2 linked regions of the Rhodopseudomonas palustris HaA2 genome follow. The protein of the gene in region 1 interacts with the protein of each later gene in a pairwise test. Links are inferred from orthologs where the notes say so. Each region holds a gene or a part of one and is shown on either strand. Other genes may lie near its edges.

Evidence for each region.
Region 2: the proteins of cysE (region 1) and cysK interact in binary tests that used the Escherichia coli proteins (3 or more experiments, as listed by UniProt). The link is inferred for Rhodopseudomonas palustris HaA2 from one-to-one orthologs.

Annotation. Positions count from the first base shown.
Region 1 is NC_007778.1:2,421,399-2,433,297, forward strand. What follows is about bases 4,971-7,935. They hold cysE (serine O-acetyltransferase), read left to right. Parts: upstream 4,971-6,021; coding sequence 6,022-6,849; downstream 6,850-7,935. Other genes in these bases: RPB_RS10735 (alpha/beta fold hydrolase), read left to right, coding at 5,047-5,799; RPB_RS10745 (DUF3126 family protein), read left to right, coding at 7,032-7,250; RPB_RS10750 (hypothetical protein), read right to left, coding at 7,394-7,935. In the rest of the region: RPB_RS10705 (GNAT family N-acetyltransferase), read right to left, coding at 68-523; RPB_RS10710 (glycosyltransferase family 92 protein), read right to left, coding at 548-1,417; RPB_RS10715 (twin-arginine translocation pathway signal), read left to right, coding at 1,674-2,078; RPB_RS10720 (FAD-dependent monooxygenase), read right to left, coding at 2,104-3,306; RPB_RS10725 (zinc-finger domain-containing protein), read right to left, coding at 3,314-3,559; RPB_RS10730 (hypothetical protein), read left to right, coding at 3,771-4,961; more of RPB_RS10750, read right to left, coding at 7,936-8,104; RPB_RS10755 (DUF6949 family protein), read left to right, coding at 8,288-8,620; RPB_RS10760 (gamma carbonic anhydrase family protein), read left to right, coding at 8,679-9,209; RPB_RS24875 (hypothetical protein), read right to left, coding at 9,252-9,413; RPB_RS10765 (hypothetical protein), read right to left, coding at 9,426-9,620; RPB_RS10770 (hypothetical protein), read left to right, coding at 9,791-10,186; RPB_RS10775 (porin), read right to left, coding at 10,314-11,801.
Region 2 is NC_007778.1:520,814-532,671, reverse strand. Bases 5,457-8,380 are described here. They hold cysK (cysteine synthase A), read left to right. Parts: upstream 5,457-6,381; coding sequence 6,382-7,380; downstream 7,381-8,380. Other genes in these bases: bchO (alpha/beta fold hydrolase BchO), read right to left, coding at 7,411-8,358; RPB_RS02420 (HNH endonuclease), read right to left, coding at 5,540-6,097. In the rest of the region: RPB_RS02440 (filamentous haemagglutinin family protein), read right to left, coding at 1-2,500; RPB_RS02435 (FecR family protein), read right to left, coding at 2,697-3,650; RPB_RS02430 (RNA polymerase sigma factor), read right to left, coding at 3,742-4,290; RPB_RS02425 (STN domain-containing protein), read right to left, coding at 4,283-4,921; RPB_RS02405 (sulfate transporter family protein), read right to left, coding at 8,954-9,700; aceK (bifunctional isocitrate dehydrogenase kinase/phosphatase), read right to left, coding at 9,824-11,641; RPB_RS02395 (DNA cytosine methyltransferase), read left to right, coding at 11,653-11,858.

The sequences.
Region 1 (11,899 bases):
TGGAAGGAAAATGAGTTATAGCAAGGCATTCTATGCCTCATCCGGCGAGCGAGCGCGTTCCGGCTCGCTATCCGATCCCCTTCACCATATGCACCACCCTTGCCCCGTTGGCGCGGGTCTCCAGCCGCTCCCGTGCGTAGCCGAGCGACGCGTAGAGCCGGACGTTCTCGTCGAAGCGCTCGTTGGTGTAGAGCCGCAGCGTGTCGCGGCCGGCGGCGCGGGCGAGTTGTTCGGCGAGCGCCAGCAGGCGGCGGCCGTGGCCGCGCTTCTGGGCGTCGGGGGAGACCGCGACGTTGACGATCAAGAGGTCGTCGTCGCGCAGCTCGGTCTCGATCAGCGCCGCCAGCACACCGTCGGACTCCAGCAGATCGAAGCGATGCTGCGTGATTGCCACCGCATAGTCGGCGAGCATCGGCAGCGGCGCGTAGCCGATCAGTGCCTCCCATTTGGCATAGGCGCGCATGGTGAGATCGGTGATCGCCGCCACGTCATCGTCGGTGGCGCGCCGGATCAGGTCGGACATGCGATGCCTTTCGCCGGGTGCAACTCATCGTGCGGCCGGAGTCGCCGCCGAGCGCTCCGCCGTCCCGAACACCTTCTCCAGCACCGGCAGGATCGAGGTGTCTTCCTCCGCATTCATGTCTTTCTCCGCGGCGAAATGCCAGTCGCTGTCGCGCGGCACCGGCGTCGAGGCGTCGCCGCGCTGGATCTTGGTTTGCAGGTCGGACAGCGAGCGCGACCAGTAATGGTTGAGGCGCAACAGGTCGAGCACCGGGCGGTCGCCGTCGAACGGGCGGCCCTGCGTATCGATGGTTTCGCCGTGCCAGTATTTGTAGAGATGCACGTTGCGGATGGCGCGGATCCAGCGCGGATTGGCGATGGTCTTGGCGGAGATTTTCGACAGCGGCGATCGCCGGGTGAAGGCGCGGGTGATCGGCACCGGCGGGCGCTGCTCGTGCCCGGCCGAGCCGAAATAGGGCGAGAACACGCCGACCGCCGGCGCGCCCGCGAACCGGCCGAGCACGTCGGTGACCTTGTCGGCGGCGGGCGAGAACAGAAACTCGTCGATGTCGATGAACGCCATCCACTTCGCATCCAGCCGGTGCCGCCTGATGCAATGGCGATACGCCGGCAATTGCCCGACCTCGACCGGCCAGTCCGTCAGCGTCACCAGCCCGCGCGCGATCCACGGCGCCAGCACCTCGCGGAAATCGTCGGTGCTGAAATTGTTGTAGAGATAGAAGTGGCCGACACCGACGCCCTCGTGAAACCGCAACCACTCGTCGAGGAACGGCGCTTCCTCGCGAAAGATCGCGACCACCGCCAGCGTCGGCACGTCGCGCCCGGCGACGGCACGATCGAGCGCCCGGGCGCGCCATACGAACGGCGCCCGCAACCACGTCTTGAAATCCGGCATTGGCGTCCCCCACGGGCCGGCCCATCGATATCGGCAACGCGAGTCCGAGGGCCGTTCGGCGCGTGTTTCAGATCGCCGATCTTGCCAAGTCGCGTGCGCTGCCGCAATCGTTTAACCGCGTGTGCTCGCGCGCTTCCGAATTGCGGCCATAGCGCCGCCGGGCACCGCGCCTCATTCCCGCCACCGCCGCCTGATCTTTCCGGAATCGCAACGTTGTTCTGCTATTCCGAGTGCCATGATCGATCGTGAAGCTGTCGTGTCCCGTCTGCGCCTCGGCGCCGCTGCTGCGCTCGTCGTCGCGGCCGGCGGGCTGTCGGGCTGTGCCGCGATCGGCGACAGCGCGATGTCGCAGGCCTTCGTCGATCCGGCCAAATACAGTCTGTTCAATTGCGAGCAGCTCGGCACCGAGCGCAAGGAGCTCGACAAGCGACTGGACGTACTCACCGGGTTGATGCGCAAGGCCGAGACCGGCGTCGGCGGGGCGGTGGTGTCCGAGGTCGCCTATCGCAACGACTACATCAATTTAAAGGCGCAGTCGCGGCTGGCCGAGCAGACCTGGCGCGACAACAAATGCGTCGAGGCGCCGGCTGCGGCGCCCGCGCCGGCCGGCTTCGGACCCGCCCCACGCGCTCCGGCGCATCCGGGCCGCGGCGCGCGCTGACGCGTCGTCGGAATGCGCCGCGGCTTCACGGCCGCCAGTCGTAGACCCAGCTTTGCCGCGCCAGCAGCCGCTGGCTGCCGAGCGCCTGCATCGCCAGATCGCGCGCCAGCGCCATCGGCCCGGTGAGGTGGTAGATCTTGCCGTTCTGCCGCGCCAGCCGCTGCACCTTCGCCACCCGCGCGCGGCGCGCCTGCGCATAGCGCTGCAGCGCCGCCGGCACGCTACCGCCGGCGTCTGCGCGGTGGCTGTCGCCGAGGCATTGCGCCAGCACCGCGGCGTCCTCGATCGCCATGCCGGCGCCCTGGGCCGCGAACGGCAGCATGCCGTGCGACGCATCGCCGAGCAGCGCCGTCGTGCCCGCGCTCCATGCGCCGCCGTCGGGCATCGCGAACAGCGCCCAGCGCTTCCAGATATCGACCGCGCCGATCAGCTTGCGCGCCGGGGTCGCCCAGCCGGCCGCCTCGAACCGGCTCCTGATCTCGCGCGCCTCGCCAGGGGCGCTCCAGCCCTCGCGATGCCAGTCGTCGGAGACGATCGCGACCAGGTTGATCCGCCGCCCGCCGGAGATCGGATACACCACCAGATGCGCCTGCGGTCCCATCCACAGCTGCACGCCCAGGGGCGCGGCTTGCGGCAGCGCCCGGGCGTCGACCGTGCCGCGCCACGCGATCAGCCCGCTGAAGCGCGGCTGCGTCGACGGAAACATCTGCCCGCGCACCGTCGACCAGATGCCGTCGGCGCCGATCAGCGCCAGTGCCTGTTGCTGCCGGCGCTCGCTGCGGCGGCGATAGCCGACCGTGACGCCGCCGCTGTCGCTGCTGAGATTTTCGAATGCGGAGCCGAGTTGCAGATCGATCGAGCGGTGCGCCTTCACCTCGGCCTCGAGCGCGGATTGCAGATCGGCGCGGTGGATCACCCAATACGGTGCCCCGGCGCGCGCCGCCGCGGAGTCGCCGAGCGGCAGCCGCACCGTGGCACGGCCGCTGCGCGCGTTCATCACCGTCACGGCGTCGGGCACCACGGCGCGCTGCGCCAGCCTGGCGCCGAGGCCGAGATCGATCAGCACGCGGCTGGCATTGGGGGAGAGTTGCAATCCGGCGCCGGCTTCCTCGAGCCGTTCGGTCTTTTCCAGAACGACGACGCGGAAGCCGCGCGCCGCGAGCGCGAGCGAAGCTGTTAGTCCGCCGATGCCCGCGCCCGCGATGACGATGGTGCGCGAAGCCGGCACTGCGCGATCAGGCGACCTTGTCCTTCAGCACGCATTCCGGCGGCCGCGCTTCGCCGGGACCGAGGTCCGGCGCGTAGCGATACAGCGTCGAGCAATACGGGCAGATGATCTCGTTGTCGTTGCCGAGATCGAGAAACACGTGCGGATGATCGAACGGCGGATTGGCGCCCACGCACATGAATTCCTTCGAGCCGATCTCGATCATGGGAACGCCGGCTTCGTTCTGGAAATGTGGAACCACGTGGTCGGACATTCGGCTCACCTTAACTCGCGGCGGAGAGGGCAATCATCACGGTGCAGCGCACCATACCGGCGTCGGCTCCTGATTCCTAGAGCGCGCAGACACGCTTTGCCTGTCGAAATTCGACACAATCCCATGATGTTGGAGAAGCCCTTCTTTCGTTGCATCGGTTGTGTCCAAGTCATGACACCCCACATTAAGGACACAACAAGGGCCGCACCGAATGCGTCTGAAATTGGGCATGGCCAGGAGTTATATGGCCAGGACTAATATGGCCAAGGCGGGCATCGCACTCTGCGCGGTCGCGCTGGTGCTGATGTGGCCGCATGCCCGACAGAGCGCGGCGTTTCTCGCCGCACAGGACGATCCGGCCCGGCTGTCGGACCTGCAGATCGGGGCCGCCTTGCAGCGCGACCCGGACCTGATCACGCGCCATATCACCGATGCGCTGGACGCCCGCGATCCGGATCTCGCCGACAGCCTGGTGCAACTTGCCGCTGCACGAAATATCACGCTTCCCGTCGAACTCACCACGCGCGTCGCCGCGGCGGTGGCCGCTGAGCAATCGGCCGCCGGCATCGCCACCCGCTTCGCGACCGGCCTCGTCACCGGCGAGGCGAAGGACGGCGCCAGCCTGTCCGGCACGGTGGCGGGCGATCTGTTCGTGTTCGGCGACATCCGCGACGTGGTCCGCGAGGGCACCAATCTGGCGACGGGCGCCGACGCCGACCGGGTCGTGCTCGGGCTCGCGGCCGCCGGGATCGCCATCACCGCGGCGACCTATGTCACGCTGGGCGGCGCGGCGCCGGTGCGCGCCGGGCTGACGCTGGTCAAGGATGCGCGCAAGGTCGGCCGGCTCGGCGGGGGGCTGGCGACATGGACCAGCCGCTCGGCGCGCGAGGTGGTCGATGCGCCGGCGCTGCAGCGCGCGGTTGCGGGCTCCTCGTTCAGCCGCCCGGCAGAGACGCTGACTGCGGTCAAGGCGGCATTCCGCGCCGAGAAGGCCGGCGGGCTGATGCGGCTCGCCAAGAATGTCGGCCGCATCGGCGACAAGGCCGGCACCCGCGGCGCGCTCGATACGTTGAAGATCGCCGAAGGTCCGAAGGATGTCGCCCGCGCGGCGCGACTCGCCGAGGCCAAAGGCGGCCAGACCCGCGCCTTCCTCAAGGTCCTCGGCCGCGGCGCGCTGCTGCTCACCACCGGCGCATGGAATTTCGCCTGGTGGATCTTCGGCGCGCTGATGACGCTGTTCGGTCTCGTCACCTCGCTCAAGGCCGGCGTCGAGCGGATGACGCAAGGCTGGATCGATCGCGGCAAGGCGCGGCGCGCGAAGCGGCTGCTGGCCGAGGCGAAGCGGGCGCAACGCGCGCAAGTCAATCCGTCTCCGGTCGCAGCGGCCCTGTCGGTTTCGTAGTTGTCGGGCGACGTCGTGACTCTCTATCCTGCCGCTGTCCACACGACGACCTCACCATCTCCTTCAACAACTCATCGGACGGTCGATGCCGAGCTTTGATCACGGCGGAGTCACTATCGCGTATCTCGACGACGGCGAGGGCGATCCGATCGTGCTCGTGCACGGCTTCGCGTCGAACAAGAACGTCAACTGGGTGTATCCGTCGTGGCTGTCGGAGCTGAAGCGCGCCGGGCGTCGCGTCGTCGCGCTCGACAATCGCGGCCACGGCGAATCGTCCAAGCTGTACGATCCCGCCGATTACGGGCTGACCACGATGGCCGGCGACGTGATCGCGCTGATGGATCATCTGGCGATCGATCGCGCCGATATCATGGGCTACTCGCTCGGCGGCCGCATCACCGCGACGCTGGCGCGGCGGCATCCCGAGCGCGTCCGCGCGGCGATCCTCGGCGGTATCGGCAGCGGCCTGGTGGTCGGCGGCGGGCCGGGCGAGACCGTGGCGCTGGCGCTCGAGGCGCCGTCGCTCGACGACGTCAGCGATCCGGTCGGCCGCACCTTCCGCGCCTTCGCCGATCAGACCCGCTCCGATCGCAAGGCGCTGGCCGCCTGCCTGCGCGGCTCGCGGACGCTGATGAGCGAAGACGAGGTCGCGCAGATCGCGGTGCCGGTGCTGATCGCGGTCGGCACCGTCGACGACGTCGCCGGCTCGGCGCATCAGCTCAGCGGCATGATCCCCGGCTCCGAAGTGCTCGACATCCCGCGCCGCGACCACATGCGCGCGGTCGGCGATCGCGTTTTCAAGGAAGGCGTCGTCGATTTTCTCGGGCGCCGGCCGTGACCGGCCGGGCGGTGGCTTCGCCGGCAGCTTGAACCCGGCGATGCGCTCCCCATGTCGAGTGTCGCAACACCGACAAGGGCAGCCGCCGGCCGGATGAATGTTCGTTGGTAACAATGGGTTAATGGCCGAGCCCGGGATCGCTTGCAGCCGCGCAAGGCGGCGGGACAGCATCGTCGCCGGCGTGCTATAGTGATCGCGGCAGACCAGATCGAGAGAACCGCCATGGTGATGCATCAGATCAATCCGCAATCCGCGAAACTGACGACGCTCGATCCGATCTGGGAGCGGGTACGCACCGAGGCGGAGGACGTGGTCCGCCGCGAACCGGAGCTGGCGTCGTTCATCTACGCCAGCGTGCTGCATCACGACCGGCTCGAAGACGCGGTGGTGCATCGTGTCGCCGAGCGGCTCGATCATGCGGCGCTGTCCGGCGATCTGATCCGCCAGACCTTCGAGGAAGCGCTGCGCGATACGCCGGACATCGGCAACGCGTTCCGCGCCGACATGGTGGCGATCTTCGATCGCGATCCGGCGACCGCGCGCTTCATCGATCCGCTGCTGTACTACAAGGGCTACCACGCCATCCAGACGCATCGGCTGGCGCACTGGCTGCTGCGCCACGGCCGCAAGGATTTCGCCTACTACCTGCAGAGCCGCGCCTCGGCGGTGTTCCAGACCGACATCAATCCCGCCGCCACGATCGGCCGCGGGATTTTTCTCGACCATGCGACCGGGCTCGTCGTCGGCGAGACCGCGGTGATCGAGGACGACGTCTCGATTCTGCACGGCGTGACGCTCGGCGGCACCGGCAAGGAGCACGAGGATCGCCACCCGAAGATCCGCCACGGCGTGATGATCGGTGCCGGCGCCAAGATCCTCGGCAATATCGAGGTCGGGCATTGCGCGCGAATCGCCGCGGGCTCGGTGGTGCTGAAGTCGGTGCCGCACAACATGACGGTCGCCGGCGTGCCGGCCAAGGTGGTCGGCGAGGCCGGCTGCGCCGAGCCGTCGCGCACCATGGATCAGATGCTCAACGCCATCGGGATCTGATCCGCGGGCGTTCTCCCGGCGACTTTCGTCTCGCTGCGATTGCGGTTCGAATCGCGACGTCGGGGCTTGCGGGGAGCGGCCCGAGAACGTACTGACGGCGGCCTTGCTTGCCGCGATCGGCGGCGGACTGCGTGTCCGCCGCGCCCTCGCGCCTTGTTGTCTAGACTGGATTGGAGATCACCGTGGACGTTCAGGAAGTCAGAAAACTCGATGCCTATCTCAAGCGGGTGTTCGGCAATCCGAAAATCCGCGTGGTGCCGCGGCCGAAGAAGGACGATTCCGCCGAAGTATATATCGGCGAGGAATTCGTCGGCGTGCTGTTCGTCGACGACGAGGACGATGATCGCTCGTTCCAGTTCCAGATGGCGATCCTCGAAGAGGATCTCGCCGACCTCGGCTGAGATTACGGCGCGCGCTCGCGCAGTCGATTTGTCAGGAGGCCGCTCAACTCCGTCATTGCGAGGAGCGAAGCGACGAAGCAATCCAGGTCGGTGCTCGGCACTGGATTGCTTCGCTACGCTCGCCATGACGAGCGCGGACGGTGCTAATTGCGCACGGCGTGGAGCTGCGCGGTGAGGCGCTCGATCGCGATGGCGACGTCGCGCCATTGCGTCAGCCATTGCCGGGGAAACCGGAAGGTGAGGTCGGCGCCGTCGATCCGCCGCTCGCTGATACACATTCCCGGGGTCTGCCGGTCGCGGGTGCAGCGCGCCGCGAGCGGCGGCTGTTCGGCGGTGACCAGATCCTCACTGCCATAGGGCGAGCCCTCGGCGAATGGACGAAGCATCAGCCCGTCGTCGGCCGGCTGCGGCGACGGCGTCAGATAGCGCGGATAGATCGTGCGCAGCCGCATCTGCGGGTCGAGCGTGTCGCGATGCGCGGCGATCGACACGAAGATGCGGTCGATCGGATGAAACTCCTCGACGTCCTGCGGCGACGCCCGCTTCGGCCGCTCCGGCGGCGCCAGCGAGGGATACAGGAAGGCGAGATCGACGCGTTCCTGCGGTCCGGAATGGCGCTGGAACTTCACCCGGAACGCCTTGGTGGGGACGTTGAACAGCGTCTCGCCGATGCTCACCGGGGTGCGGTCGGGGTCGCCGACCGGCTGCGCGCGCCAGGTCGGCCACAACAGATACGCCACCGCGGTGATCGCGAGGAGCGAGATCGTGCTGCCGATCGCGACCGGGATGCGATGGCTGCGCCGAGCCGCGGGATAGGCGCGGCGGCGGTAGGAAGCTGACGAAACCGAACTCATTTCAATCAAAACCCGAACGAAATCACATTGAGAGCCATGTGGCAGCGCAGCGACGAATGCTGTCGCGGCGCGAGCGCTATCCCTCGCACGGTCGCGTTAACCCAAACTTAACGATGCGCTGGCGGCCGGGGCCGCATTTTGCGACACTTTTCCGGTGGGGTTTGCGTGAGTGAGACAGTGCCGATGTCGCCGGATGCGTTCAACAATCTGTTCTCGCTCTTGATCGGCTTCGCCGTCGCCGGCGCACTGAGCAGCGGCTATCAGGCGATGCTGCGGCGGCCGGCCGGTTTCGGGCTGCTGCAGCAGGGCGTGGTGGCGCAGAGTTTCGCCGCGATCCCGTTCCTGGTGTTCGCCGCGCCGTTCATCATCATGCGCAACATTCTGCTCGGCCCGCGCACCGAGGGACGCCGCCGCGCCGAATTCGTGATGCTGGCGACCGTGCTCGCCGGCACCTGGAGCATGATGTCCGGCACGGTGCTGCTGATGGCGCTGCACGCCGTCGGCGTGATCGCCTGAAAGCCATTGCCCTTGCGCGCTCGCGTTGCCATGAAAGCTGCGGCAACAGGAGACCGACATGGCGATCTACGAGCTGGACGGGCAGCGCCCTGATCTTCCGCAGGACGGAAACTACTTCATCGCCGACACCGCCACGGTGATCGGCAAGGTGCGCCTGAAGCCGTCGGCCACCGTCTGGTTCGGCGCGGTGTTGCGCGGCGACAACGAGTGGATCGAGATCGGCGAGGGCTCCAACGTGCAGGACGGCTCGACCTGCCACACCGATCCCGGGTTTCCGCTGACCGTCGGCCGCAATTGCACGATCGGCCACAATGTCATCCTGCACGGCTGCACCATCGAGGACGGCGCCCTGATCGGGATGGGCGCGATCGTGATGAACGGCGCCCGCATCGGCCGCGGCTCGATCGTCGGTGCCGGCGCGATCGTCACCGAGGGCAAGTCGTTTCCGGAGAATTCGCTGATTCTCGGCGCGCCGGCCAAGCTGGCGCGGACGCTCGATCCGGCGCAGGCGGCCGCGATGGAGCGGCCGGCGATGTTCTACGCGGCCAATGGCCCGCGTTACGCCAAGGGCCTCAAGAAGATCGGCTGACGCTGCGCTGCATCCGGCCGTGCGAGGTCGGATGCGGCGACGTCAGGTCCCCTCGGATTCGCGGGCCTGCATCGCCGTGGCGACGCGTTCGTGGCCGGCGGCCCACAGCGCATACTCCTCGCTGCCGTCGTGATACGGATTGGCTTCGGCGGGGATGTTCTGCTGCGCGGCGCGCTCGCCCTGGTCGAACGGATCGTCTGCCATCTGGCTGCTCCTTCACTGCTTGCGTTGCGCATTCGACGCTGCCGCGCTCTTGCGCAGCGCGTCGTTCAGATCGATCGGCACGCCGTGCTTCTTCAACAGATCGGCGAACGCCTCGTCGGCGAGCTCCTGCAGCGTGCCCATCCGATCGCGGCCGAGCTGCTTGAGCTTGTCGAAGGTGTCGTCGTCGAATTGGATCAGCTTGCGCATGGCGCGATGTCTCCGCGCAGACAACCCGTCGCCGGCCCGGATCGTTCCCCCGATGCCGCGCACGCCTCAGTCGCGCAGATTTGAATCCGGCCGATCGCCGATCGCCCAACATCCTGCGACAGCCGGGCGCATGCTGCGGCCGGGGCGACTTTGTCCGGATGGAGTGAACGATGTTTGGCAAGGCGATCGTTGCGTTTTCTGTTGCGGCGTTGGTGGCGCTGGCGGCGCCGACCGCGGCTTCGGCGCGCGGCGGCTTCCATGGCGGCGGTGGTTTCCACGGAGGTTGGCACGGCGGCGGTGGCTGGCATGGCGGCGGCTGGCGCGGCGGCGGCTGGCGCGGGCCGGGCTTTGGCATTGGCATTGGGGCCGTCGGCGTCGGTCTCGGACTCGGGCTGGCAGCGCCCTACGCCTGGGGCGGCTATGGCTACGGCTACCCGGCCTATTACAACGGCTACGGCTACAGCGATCCCTACGCCGTCGGCTATGACGACGACTGCTATCTGAGGACGCGGCGGGTGTGGACGCCCTATGGCTGGCGGCTGCGGCGCGTGCAGGTCTGCTACTGATCGATCGCCCGCGACGGTGCGTGGTCCGTGATCGCGCGTCGCTCGATCGAGCCCTTGAAACAGGAGAACCTCCGGCGGGGCATCGCCGGAGGTTCCTGGAGGTCTACATCAACCGTTGAGTTGTGGCTTAGAACGTGCGCTGAACGCGAACGGCGCCCACCACAGTGTCCTGGTCCTTGAACTCATAACGCGCCGACGGCTTGGTGGCGGCCGGCGAGACGTTGCCGGCGGTCACGCCGGAGTAGTTCTGGTCGAGGTGCATCCACATCACTTCGCCCGAGAAGCTCAGGTTCTTGACCGGAGTCCACACGGTGCGGAGGCCGATCTGAGCGATGTTGAAGTTCGGGTTGCCGGTGTAGGTGGTGCCGAAGCCCGGAGCCGCTGCGTTGAGGCCCGCATTGTAGAGCGCTGCGCCGGCGCCGCCGAAATCGACCGACGAGTAGGCACCGAACAGCGAGCTCGCCCAGTTGGCGTTCCAGTTGTGGTTGAACGCGCCGCGGATGCCCCAGGCCTTGACGGTCTGGATCTGACCGCCGGTGCCGAAGACGCCGTCCGGAGAGGACGCGAAGGCGACGCTCTGATACGCGCCGACGGCGCTGCTGCTGCCGTACATGGCGAACGCGTTCGGGCTGGTACCGCCGATCACGTAGCGGGTCGCGCCGTCAGCGTAGGTGGCATCGAGGTTGATCGAGTCACCCTTGCCGGTGGGCAGGTTCTTGAGCGACAGAGCGGCGAGGACCGCGAAGCCCCACTTGTCGTCCGGATGACCGGAGGTCTCGAGGGTCGGGACGTAGTAGCTGGCGCGGATCTGATGCGCGGCGGCCGAAACCTGGAACAGACCCCAGGCCTGATCGACGCGGATTTTGCCGACGATGTCGGGGATCTGCGTGCCGGCGTAGTTGTTCAGGCCCGAACCGTTGCCTGCGAAGTAGGTCGAGGCCGAGCCCGCGAAGATCAGCGGAGTGGCGCCGTTGACGTTGTAGAGCTGCGAAGTGCGGTAGGCGCTCTGGTCTTCGAGCGAGACCGAGCCCGACACGCCGTTGCCGAATTCGGCGGTGTAGCTGACCTGGTTGATGCCGGTCGAGGTGTCGTCGCCGCCGAGCAGGTTCGACGTGATGTTGCCCGGACCGCCGTGCCACGGCGTCGAGAACTGCGAGACCGCCTTACCGAAGGTGAAGCCGGCGAACTGGATGAAGGCGAAGTAGACGCCGAGGCTGCCGCCGGCGACGCTGTCGCTGCCGGTGGTCCAGGTGAAGGTCGAATCGAAGAAGGTGCGCACGACGCCGTATTCGGTCGCGGTGCGGGTGTCGATGTTCACATCGGCGCGCGAACGCATGATGGTGTTGTTCGACAGCCGGTTGCCCTGACCGGCGTTACCGGACCAGGAGGGCGTTTCGGTCATGCCGCCGGCATTGAACGCGTACTCGGCGCGGATGTAGCCGCCGAGCTTGATGCAGGTGTCGGTGCCCGGGATGTAGTAGAAGCCCGCGCCGTAGAGCGAGCAGACCTTCACGTATTCGACCGCCTTCGCCTTGAGCGGAAGATCGGCGGCTTGCGCCGAAGTCGCCATCAGGACGGCCGTGCTGCCCAGCATCAGGCCTTTAACGAAATTCATGTGAAACCTCCAAGTTTGCCGGTTGGGCAATGCCGAGGGGTTTCCAGTATCGGCCCCACGGCGCTGCCCGCGAACCACCCTGAGAGCGCCCGCTGATC
Region 2 (11,858 bases), 1.9 Mb from region 1 along the record:
ACAGCCCGCCGAGGCCGGCTTCGTTGAGCGCGCCGGCATCGAACCACGCCGTATTGGCGCGGCCGCTGGGCAGCGCGGCCTCGGCGCCGAGGCCGGAGGTGATGTCGGCGACGTCGCCGATGATCACCTCGCTCGCCACCGCGCCGGTGCGGCCGATGGCGCCGTATTGGCCGAGCATCAGCGCCCCGGCCAGCGGCACCGTCGTCTGCGTCAGCTTGTAGCCGTCGCTGACTCCGGTGGGCCGCGCCGCGGTCTGGCGCAGGCCGGTGATTACTTCGGCGACGATGCTGCCTTCGAACACGCTCGTCGGCGCCGACAGGACGAGTTGCCCGGCGTCGCGGCCGACCGTGTAGCCGTCGTCCCAGCGCGACGTCGTTGCGCCGTGGCTCGGGCTGCCCCAGACGTCCTTGACGCCCCAGCGCGAATGATCGACCGTGAAGCTCCGGCCGAGCGCGATGATCGGCATGTCGGCCGGCACGCTGCCGATCGGATACAGCCGCCCGTCGGCGCCCATCACGTTGCTGGTGAGCACCTGCCCGGCCTGATAGCTGATCGTGCCGCCCGACAGGTTGAACACCGAGCCCGCCTGCGCCACCAGTTCGGCCGCGCTCAGCGTGATGATGCCGCCGACCGCGGTCCACTCGCCGACGCTGTGACCGGTGTTGGCCAGATAGCCCGAGACTTCGAGCAGGCCGCCTTTGGTGTAGTAACGATCGGACGCGTAGCCGCCGGTGCCGGCCGGCACCAGCACCAGATCGCGCGCGTCGATCCAGACGTCCTGATTGGTCAGCACGCCGGACTCGCGATTGACCGGGGCGTCGCGCATCTCGTTGGGCTGAACGTTGATCTTCAGGCTGTTGGCCGACATCGGCAGTACGCTCGAGGTACCGGAGACGTCGAGCACGGCATCCCCGGCCGCAAACACCCGCGCCCGCGCGCTGACGGCGATCTGGCCGCCTTGCGCCAGCGTCAGCGAGCCGCCGTCGAACGTCACCACGCCGCCGCTGACGATCTCGACCCGGCCGAGATCCTGACGGTCGGCGAGGCTGGACAGATTGCCGAACTGGCCGAAGGAGGCCGTGGCGCGGGCGGCATTCTGTGTCGCGGAATCGGCGATCAGCGCGTCGCGCTTGGAGTTGAGCGCGGTGTCGGCGCTGCCGAGCTCGGGCATGATCTGGGTCAGCGACGCCGCGCCGAGCGTGACGCTGCCGCTCGCATCCGAAGCCGCATTGAGCAGATGAATGCTGCCACGGATGTCGACCGAGGTGGTGGCGATGGCGACGCCGTTCTGCGCCACCGCATGGCCGGCCAGCGTGATGTCGCCCTGCTGGGCGAACACGAGACCGCTGTTGGTCACCGCACCACCGCCGGGCGTCCAGCTACTGCTGCTCGCATTCCAGAGCCCGGGCGCGATCTCGTTGCCGCGCGTGGTCGAGAAGCTGTTGGCGTCGGTGGCGTAGCCCTTGCGGACGACGAAGTCGCGGCCCGCGGCCAGCACGGTCTGGCCCTTGGGCGTGGTGATGGTGCCGGCATTGGAGACGCTGGTGCCGAGCAGCATGACGAAGCCGCCGCCTTGCGTCACGGCGCCGGGGGCGCTGGTGTTGATCAGCGCGCCCTGCTCCACCGTGATGGCGCCGGTCGCGCCGCTGAAGCTCGGCAAATACGATGAGCCCGACAAGCTCGAATAGATGCCGTTCGCCTTGAACTGCGCGTCGGTGACCTGAGCCGCCGAGGCGATCAGGCTGCCGACATTGACCTGGCTGGCGCCGCCGAAAATGATGCCGTTCTGGTTGATGATGTACACCGACCCATCGGCGCCGATGCTGCCCAGGATCTGGCTCGGCGACGCGGCGCCGACGACGCGGTTGAGCGCGACCCAGTTGCTGTTGCCCTGCTGATCGAACACGACACTGGTGCTCGCCCCGACATTGAAGCTCGCCCAGTTGAGGATCGCCTGCGCGCCGGTTTGCTGCACAGTGACGGTCGGCGCATCGGCCGGCCCGCTCTGTACCGGCGTCCTGGCATTGGTCCAGCTCAGCACCGGGCGCGCGGCCCCGGGCGCCGCAAGCCCGGAATCCGGCACCAGCCCACCCGCTGCCAGACCGTTCGGCACCACCACCGGCGCCGTCACCGACACGCCGGCCGCCTGCGCGGCCGCCCGTGCCGCGGCTTGCGCCGCCTGGATGCCCTGCAGCGCCTGCGCGGCCTGGGTCAGCGACTCCACCGACCGCTGCGCCGCCGCACTACCCTGCTGCGCCGCCGCCGTGGCCGCAGCCGCCGCCACCGCCGCCGCCGAATAATCCGGCGCCGCGCCGCCGAGCGAGCGCGCCATCGCCGGCGCCGCGGTGAGCAGCACCGTCAGGGCCAGCGCGCTGGTGCTGGTGAGCATCAGCCTGCGCGACAACGCCCGACGCTTCGCCGTGACGCGAAGCTGCCCGCCGTCTTCGGCGGTGACGCGGGAGTGCCGGCGGCCGACGTCGTGGTGAAGCGCGGGGCTCATGCGAATTCCTTGTCACGCGAAAGCGCCCCGGCCAGACCAGGGCGGGAAACCGGCCGATGCCAGTCCCCTTCGTCAGCAAGGACGCTATTCGGCCGCGGCGCACCGAAGTGACAAATTGGGCCTGACGAGAAAAAATCGACTTGCCGGCACCGGCGCCCGCAGGACTGCGTGAAACGCCCGCTAGTCCCGGCGTCATTCAGCCCAGCAGCACGATGCCGCCCGGCAGCCGCGTCAGCTTGGCGCCGAAGATCTGTTCGAACATCGCCATAACGCCATCGACATTGTCGACGCGGAAGCGGCCGTTGACAACGCGCCGGCCGAGTTCGGCATTGACCACCATCACCCGGCCCGGTCGGTATCGATTGATCTCAGCGACGACATCCATCAGCGGCCGCTGGTGGAAGATCAGCAGGCCTTCGCGCCAGGCCGTCACCTCCCCGATATCCGCCGGCGTCGCCGATCCTAGCCCATCGGCGCCGTAGCGGAGCTGCTGCCCCAGCCTCAGCACCGACGAGGCGGTGCCGAGGCGCACCTCCACCTCGCCCTGAAGGCAGGTGACGCAGGTCGCGTCCTGCTCGTGCAGGACGTTGAACTGCGCGTGGCGGGCTCTCGCCTCTCCGGCACCGGCCACGATGATCAGCTCGCGGCCCGGCTGCGCCCCGACCGTGACGGTGGCCTCTCCCCTGAGGAGTTCGATCCGCTCGATCGTATCCGCCGGCTTCTGCAGCTTGATGCTGGTGGCCGTGTTGAGCGACAGCCGGATATCGCCCGGGATGCTGACGTCTTTGGTTTCGCCGGTGGCGGTATGGTAGTCGGCCATCACATCGCCGAGCGAGGGCCACAGATCGAGCGGCGGACGAACGACGAGATAGGCCGCGGCTGCGGTCGCAGCGGCGCCGGCGACGAACGCGCGGCGGCTCGGTGCGGGCGCCGCCGCTTGCACGCCCCCCAAAGCTGCACCCGAGCGTCGCAGCACGTTGTCTCCAGCGCAGCCCAGCCGGTCCCAGAGCAGGCTCGCCTGCCACAGCGCCTCGGCGTGATCCGGGCTCTGGCGGCCCCACTGCTTGGTGGCCTCGACATCCGCGGGTGTGGCGCGTCCGGAGCCGAGCCGGCGCACGCGCTCCAGCGCTTCGCGGCGCAGCGCGCCCAATTGCTCCGGGGGGTCGTCGAATTGCATCATTGATCCAGAGAGCTGCAGACCGACGCCGCCAAGTCAAGGTGCGGCTCGAAATCCGTCCATGTCATGAAGACGCTTCTTTCGACCGCGGACCGAACCGCCGCGTGAGCTTTTTGCCGAACCGCCGGGCGCAATATTCCAGCGCCGCCTTCAATTCCATCTCGACGAAGCGCTGCGATAGACCGAGATGCTCGGCGATGCGCTTCAGCGGCACGCCCTCGACGCGGGATGCCAGCAGGATGGCGCGGCGCCGCGGCGGCAGCTCTTGCAGTACCTGTTCGAGAAACTCGACCTGCCGCCGCGCCTCGGCCTCGCGCTCGGGACCCGGCGCCGGATCGACCAGTTCGAGCATGTCCACCACATCGAGCTGCTTGTTGCGGCGTTGCTCGGTGCGCTCGCGGCTGATCGCGAGGTTCAAGGCGGTGCGCAGCAGATAGCCGAACGGACGCTGAACCTCGACCGGATCGTTGCCGCTGCGCAGATGCAACCAGGTTTCGTGCAGGGTCTCGCGCGCGGCTTCTTTCGAACCGAGACGGACAGCGAGCCGCCGGCACAATTCGTCATAGCGCTCCGCCAGCACCTCGCGGAGCACGGTCCAGCTCGCCTCAGTCATGGCGCGCCCGAGCCTGCGCCGGCGCGCCACCCCGCTCCGGCGCGCAATCGCCGGTCTCGGCCGGCGGGCGAGAGCCGATGGCGATGATAATCGGCTGCGGCAAATCCGGCGGCGGATGCTGGATCGACAGGTCGCCGAGCAACCGCACGATCGCCTGGTCGCGCGCCGGATCGGTCGAGCCGAACAGATGCGGCTTCAGGATCTGTCCGCTCGGGCCGATCCAGAATTCGAGCGTGGTGGCATAGCTGCCGGGCCGCGTCTCCGGTAAACGGCAAAAGGCGCTCGCAAGGCTGGCCTGCATGGCGCCGAGATAAGGCATCAAACCGGCAAGCGTCTGCTTGGGGGGGCCTGCGGCGTCCGAAGGAATCACCGTGAACGCATCAGAGCCGCGCACCGGCATGAGACCGGAACCCGCCAGCAGTCCGCGGAGCGCCTCTTGCGGAGACATCGTGCCAAAGACTGCATTCGAGCGGCGGCCTTGCGCCAAAGCCCCATCATAGACGAGCTGAAGTCCGGTGACCGCGCTGAACGCGTCGAGCGCCGAACTCAGCGGCTGTGCCGCAATGTCGAAAGCAATGATCGAGGGAGTGCTCGGTGCGGAAGCAGCCTTCACCAGCTCCAGGCTTGCCACCCATGTACCCGCTATGGTGGCTACGGTGGCCGAAGCCGCGAAACCAAGTCGGCTTCGAGGCTTGGATCCCAAAGCCGCCAAACGGGCCATGAGCGATCTGGTGGCCCCGCCCCTCCTGTCATCAGGCACGTGCTGGCGGGACACAGCAGACCCACATCTCGAAATCGGACGATTTGGACGATACTGTAGAGCTTATCGCCACAATATAAGAATGCTTTATGACAGCCGCGCGTCGGACAATCCCGATGGCGATGTCGGCGATGACCGACCGCAACACCGCTTCGAGGGTAGTCGGAGTGCGTCGCAGCCTTTTCGATCTCGTCGATCAGCACGAGCGGAGCGGGCGGGGCCTAGGATGATCTGATCCTCGTCACATATCATGAGTGCTTATTGCCAGCTTATTTCCCCAGATGCTTCTGACTCGTTCTTGGAGCGCAAATGACACGTTCTTAATGTGTCCACACAAGCGATTGACGTGATCTATGCTGGGTGATCGAGGACTGTGACAGACATTCGATTGCGACACGATCCGAAACGACACAGCTTTATGTGTCCCTTGGCGGTCTTCTGAGTCCCGTCACATGAGTCCCGTCACATCTCCTGTAGCCGATCAGTTCGCTACGGATCGAGCTCGGTGTCCCAGTACAAGTAATCGAGCCAGCTCTCGTGCAGATAGTTCGGCGGGAACAGCCGGCCGTTGCGGTGCAACTGGTGCACGGTCGGGGCGAAGGCGGTCTGGCGCGGGAACATCCGGGCCTGCGCCGGCGTCATGTTGCCCTTGCGCAGATTGCACGGCGAGCACGCCGCGACCACGTTCTCCCACGTCGTCTGCCCGCCCTTGGAGCGCGGGATGATGTGGTCGAAGGTGAGGTCCTCAGGTGCGCCGCAATATTGGCAGGAGAAGCGGTCGCGCAGGAACACGTTGAACCGGGTGAAGGCCGGATGCGTCGACGGCTTCACGAAGGATTTCAGCGAGACGACGCTGGGCAGCTGGATCTCGAGGTTCGGGCTGTGGATCGCGCGATCGTAATGCGCGACGATGTTGACGCGATCGAGGAACACCGCCTTGATCGCGTCCTGCCACGACCATAGCGATAGCGGATAGTAGCTGAGCGGCCGGAAATCCGCGTTCAAAACCAGCACCGGCCAACCGCCATGCGAGACATGCGCGTTCAAGAAACGCTCCTGACCCCCGACCGATCGACGCTGCGAAGCAGCATGCGGAAGGGATACTACAGCCAGCGTGACGCCGTTGTGAAGGGCAAGCCGAAAGGGAAAGGCATCTGCCGCGGGAATTCCATCCAAGGCCGGCCGAATTTGGAGAATGGGCGTTCCGGAACGCCGGCGGCGGGAGGTGATTGTTCCATATTTACCAGCCGCGTTGACGGCGGCGGGCGCCGCATATCAGATGAGTAGCAAATCCCGACGATTTCGACCCGAATTCCAGCCCGGAGGCGACCATGTCCAGCGCAGCAACCGCATCGCTCAAATCCACCGCCGCAGCGCCCGCCCATCAGCCCGGCCGCGGCCGGGTGTATGATTCGGTCGCCGATGCCTATGGCGACACCCCGTTGGTGCGGCTGAACCGGCTGCCGGGACTGAACGGCGTCAACGCGACGATTCTCGCCAAGCTGGAATATTTCAACCCGGCCTCCAGCGTGAAGGACCGCATCGGCGCCGCGATGATCGCCGCGATGGAGCGCGACGGCATCATCAAGCCCGGCACCATCCTGATCGAGCCGACCTCCGGCAACACCGGCATCGCGCTGGCCTATGTGGCCGCCGCCAAGGGCTATCGGCTCAAGCTGGTGATGCCGGAATCGATGTCGATCGAGCGCCGCAAGATGCTGGCCTTCCTCGGCGCCGAGCTGGTGCTGACCGAAGCCGCCAAGGGCATGAAGGGCGCCATCGCCAAGGCCGAGGAGCTGATCGCCTCGACGCCGAACGCGGTGATGCCGCAGCAGTTCAAGAACCTCGCCAACCCCGAGGTTCACCGCCGCACCACCGCCGAGGAGATCTGGAACGACACCAACGGCGCGATCGACATTTTCGTCGCCGGCGTCGGCACCGGCGGCACCATCACCGGCGTCGGCCAGGTGCTGAAGCCGCGCAAGCCGTCGGTCAGGATCGTGGCGGTCGAGCCGGAGGAAAGCCCGGTGCTGTCCGGCGGCGCACCCGGCCCGCACAAGATCCAGGGCATCGGCGCCGGCTTCGTGCCGGACATTCTCGACCGCTCGGTGATCGACGAAATCATCAAGGTGGCGGGACCGGTTGCGATCGAGACTTCGCGGGCGCTGGCGCGGCACGAAGGCATTCCGGGCGGCATCTCGTCGGGTGCCGCGATTGCGGCTGCGATCGAACTCGGCAAGCGCCCGGAAAACGCCGGCAAGACCATCGTGGCGATCGTGCCGTCGTTCTCGGAGCGCTATCTGTCGACCGCGTTGTTCGAGGGCGTGTAACCGCCGCCCACAACCGGCGTCGTCACGCCGTCACTCTGCCGCCGCGAGCGATCGCGGCAGCAGGCCGGCGTCGCGGGCGAATTCGACCATGATGTCGCGGACGTCGTGCGGCCGCTCCTCATGCGCCAGATGGCCGAGGCCCGGCATCACCGCGATGCCGGCGCCCGGCACCATACGTTGCACCCGGGCGGAATTGCTGGCCGCGATGGTCTTGTCGTTGCTGCCGGCGATCAGCAGCAGCCGGGTCGCCAGCTGCGGCAATTGCTGCGCGGTTCGTTCGAGCCGCCAGCTCGCCATCATCCGCAGCGCCGCAGCGACATGGCCGGGGCTGCGGACCAGCCGGCGATAATAGTCGATCCCTTCAGGCTCGATCGACGAGCCGGTGTCGGCCAGCATCCGCTCGACCATGCCCGGATTGCCGGCGAACCGCGCCAGCAGCCGCGGCACCAGCGCGCTCGACGCCAGCAGCCGCGCCAGCGGCAGCATGACCCGCCCCGCCGCGCCGCCGATCGGCAGCAGCGCGCCGTTGAGGGCGACGAGGCCGGCCGGCGCGATGCTGCCGTCGAGGCACATCCGCGCCAGCAGTGCGGCGCCGGCGGAATGGCCGGCGACCACAGCCGGCGCGTGATCGAGCCCGCGCAGCAGCGTCGCGAGATCCTGCGCCATCGCGTCGAGCGTCATGCGCGCCGCCGCCGGCGTTTCGGTGAAGCCGTGGCCGGGCAGATCGGGCGCGACGACGGTGAAGGGCTCCGCCAGCAGCGGCGCCAGCCTGCGCCAGGAATGCGTCGCCGCGCTTGTGCCGTGGATCAGCAACAGCACCGGACCGCGACCGCTCTCCTGCACGTGCCAGCGCAGCCCCGCGGCGTGCACGAACCGACTGGCGTCGCGATTGGGCCAGTCGCGCCCCTCGATGTCCCAGCGCGGCTTGGCGAGCGGCGAGCGAGGCGGAGGGGCGTTGTCGTTGAGCGCGCGCATCATCGCATTGTTCTCGTTGTTGCGCCGATGGCACCATCGCCGGCGCACCCTGTCAAATGCGCGACGGGCGCCGGGTTCCGAACGGGCGATTGATAATCTGCGAGATGGTACTCTGCTATCGTATCACCGACGCAGCACGCGGAGCACAACGTCGCGCTATGTCGGGGCTGGTGATGAGCACTGCACGCGGTTGACACTCCGTGTCAGCGCCGCACGACAGTCCGCGCGCGGAGTGTCGCGACGCTGATCGATCGTGTTGACCAAATCTGTCAGCACGCCGCGACAAACGTGAAATCGGCATGAATGCTGAAAATTTCGGTTCGCAGTCCTGCAAATCATTCCAATATTCATCTCAGCACACCCCTGAACTAACAGGTGGTGGGCATCGACAGCGGTCGCGGCGAATCACCGGCGACCTGGTCCCGAACGGGAGGGATGCGATGAAGATGTCTCATCTGGCGAATTTCCTGCTGATGATCGTCGGCGGCGCGGCGCAGGAAGTCGCCGTCGCGGTCAAGCGCCGCTGGCGCCGCGACGACCGCGCGCCGTAATCGCGGCGGCCGTCCTCACGGCCTCCCGGATCGGGTCGCGCTGCGCGTCAGCGTGCGCCGATCTCCCGCCGCTCGGGCGCGATCAGCTCCGGCCGCGAGCCGGACATCCGCTTGTGCAGATGCACCATGAAGGCCATGCCGAACAACGGCGTCGCCAGATTGACGATCGGGATCGACACGAAGGCGGCGATCACCAGGCCGCCGATGAACACCGTGGTGGCATTGTCGCGGCGCATCGCCTTGGCCTCGGCGGCCGGGCGGAAGCGCATCGCCGCCAGCTCGAAATATTCCCGCCCGAGCAGCCAGCCGGTGGCGACGAAGAACACGATGACGCCGGCGCCGGCGAAGAACAAAAACGGCAGCGCGATCAGATAGACCAGGATGGTCAAGAGCGCGGTCTTGATGGTTTCGATCAGCGCCACGCCGACCGGCAGCGCGACGCCCGGCTCCTCGTGCGGATAATATTCGCGCTCGACATGTTCGGCGGCCTCGTCGACGAAGATGCCGGCGACCAGCGAGGTCACCGCCGGCATCAGGAACACCGCGCCGACCACGATGCCGAGCCCGGCGGCGATCGACAGCACCCAGGACAGGATGTTGAGCGGGGTCTGGAAACCGCCCAGCGCAGCCTCGGCCCAAAGCTCGCTCGACGTCGCCGCCCAGCTCAGCAGCCGCTGCAGCCCGATCGCCGCCACCGCGATCAGCGCCAGCGCGAAGCCGATCGAGCGCCACAGGATCGAGCGCATCGGCGGCGACAGAATCTGGGTCAGCGCCTTGATGGCGGCGTCGAGCATGGGCGGTGTCCTCGTCCGGGAATGGGCTTCGCACAGGTAGAGGCGGCGGGAGGGTTCGGCAAGGGCGGAGCCCGGTCGCCGCGGCGGGCGCGGCAGTGCTTCAGCGTGAGGGCAGACGCGCAGCTAACGCCGCAGCCGCCGGGCCGCCGGATAGTTCATCACGCGGGGAACCTTGCCGGCGCGCAGCGCGCGCTGCATGCCCTGCCAATACTCCGGCTGCATCAGCTCGGGATGGGCGTCGCGGAAGGCGCGGCGCAGCGCCGGGTCGTCGATCCGCAACCCGCCGAGCATGTCGGCCGGGCGGAACACCACGCCGTCCTCGAACTCCGGCCCCGGCGGCGCGTCGTCGCCGCGGACCCGGACGTCGGTCAGGGGCTCGACCGCGTCGTAGTCGAACAGATACACTTTGCGGATGCGGCTGACGCCGTAGTTGCGGCCGTCGAGGTCCTTGTTGAAGATATCGGCGGCGGCGTTGTTCTTGATGCAGTCGCCGAGATTGATCACCGCGGCGCGGGCATCGGCGGCGGACGCGGTGGTGAGATAGAGCGGCAGCGGCGTCAGCTTGATCTGCACGATCAGATGCCGGAACACCAGCGCGCCGCGTTCCAGCGTCACGGTGTCGATGCCGGATTCCAGCAGCTCGTCGAGCAGATCGGGCGCGAACATCGTGCGCTCGAGCTTGACGTTGGAGTAGATGATGTTGTCGAGCATCGAGCCGGCGCGATCGATCTCGTGCACCAGATTGTATTTGCGCAGCACCGCGTCGAGGCCGTCGAAATAGTCGAACTTGTAGTCGTCGGTGGGATGGTCGCGGATGATCTTCAGCACATAGGCCGAGGACGGCATCGTGAACGCGATCGCCACCGTGCCCTTGAAACCCGGCGCGGTGTCGAGCTTCTCCTTGCTCCTGCGGTGCTCGGCGAGAATCTCGGTCATCACCGCGACCTTGCCGAGGTGGTGGAAGCCGATGCAGGAATATTGCGTGCCGAGCGGCCGCTTCGGCATCAGTTCGTGCAACAGCCGCGCCAGCTCGTGATAATGCGGATTGGTGGCGTGGTAATTGGCCAGCGTCGAGGAGAACGCGTATTGCAGCTCGTCGGCGTCGCACAGCACCGCATCGACGACGAGGCCGTCGTCCTCGTTGAGCAGCGCGATCAACAGCGGCAGGTTGCGCATCGGCATGTCGCCGCGGTCGCGCAGCCGGACGCGCCCGACCAGGCAGGCGCCGCGATTGCGGAAGAAGCCGGACTCGGCGATCTCGATCTTCGCGGTCTCGCCGGCGCGCGGGCCGAGCGGCTCCAGCGCAGCCTCGATCGCGGCCGCGGCGAGCGCGGCGTCGCCGTCGCGATCGCGCCACGGCCCGCGGAGGCCGGCGCCGTCGAGGATGTCGCGGATCACCGCCGGCCTGATCGGCAGCGTCGTGGCGATGGTCTTGAGGATCGCAGCGCTGGTCGCCTTCGGCCGCGCCGCCGGCCCGGTATCGTAGGACACCGGCCGCCATTCGTCGCTGACCAGCTTGCGGCGCAGCGACTGCCAGAACGCGAAGGCGAAATCGGCCTCGTAGCGCTCGGCGATCGCCGCCAGCAGCTCGGCCTCGGCGCGCGCCCAGAGCTGTTCGTCATTGGCGAGCTCGGGCAGCCCGGCCTTCAGCAGCGGCACCAGCTGATCGATGCAGGCGGTGTACAGCCCGAGCCGGATTTTCGACAGCCGCACCGTGGCGGCCCAGTCGCGCGCCTCGAACGCCGCCTGCGCCAGCGCCGGAATCCGCCGCGACACCGCGTAATAATTGTCGAACGCCGCCAACACCACGCGCGCCAGCGTGTGGGCCTGGTCGTCCGGATCGTCGGTCCGCACCAGCGCGTCGAGCAGATCGAAATCCGGCTCGGCGATCCGGGTGGCGGCGTCGATGTCGGAGGCAAAGGGATGACGGGTGGCAGTCATGGGGCGCAATCATGCGACGGATCCGGGCGCGGCGGCGTGATCTGACGCAAAACGGCGCCTTGCGGCCCGACCGATGGAGCGCGTACGAGCTCGCATCGGGCCTTCAGTTCGGCCTTGCCAAATACGAACAATTAGGGAACATTGCCGGCGGGGGCATCATGAAAATTGCAGGACTTTTCGCTGGCATCGGAGGGCTCGAGCTTGGTCTTCATCGGGC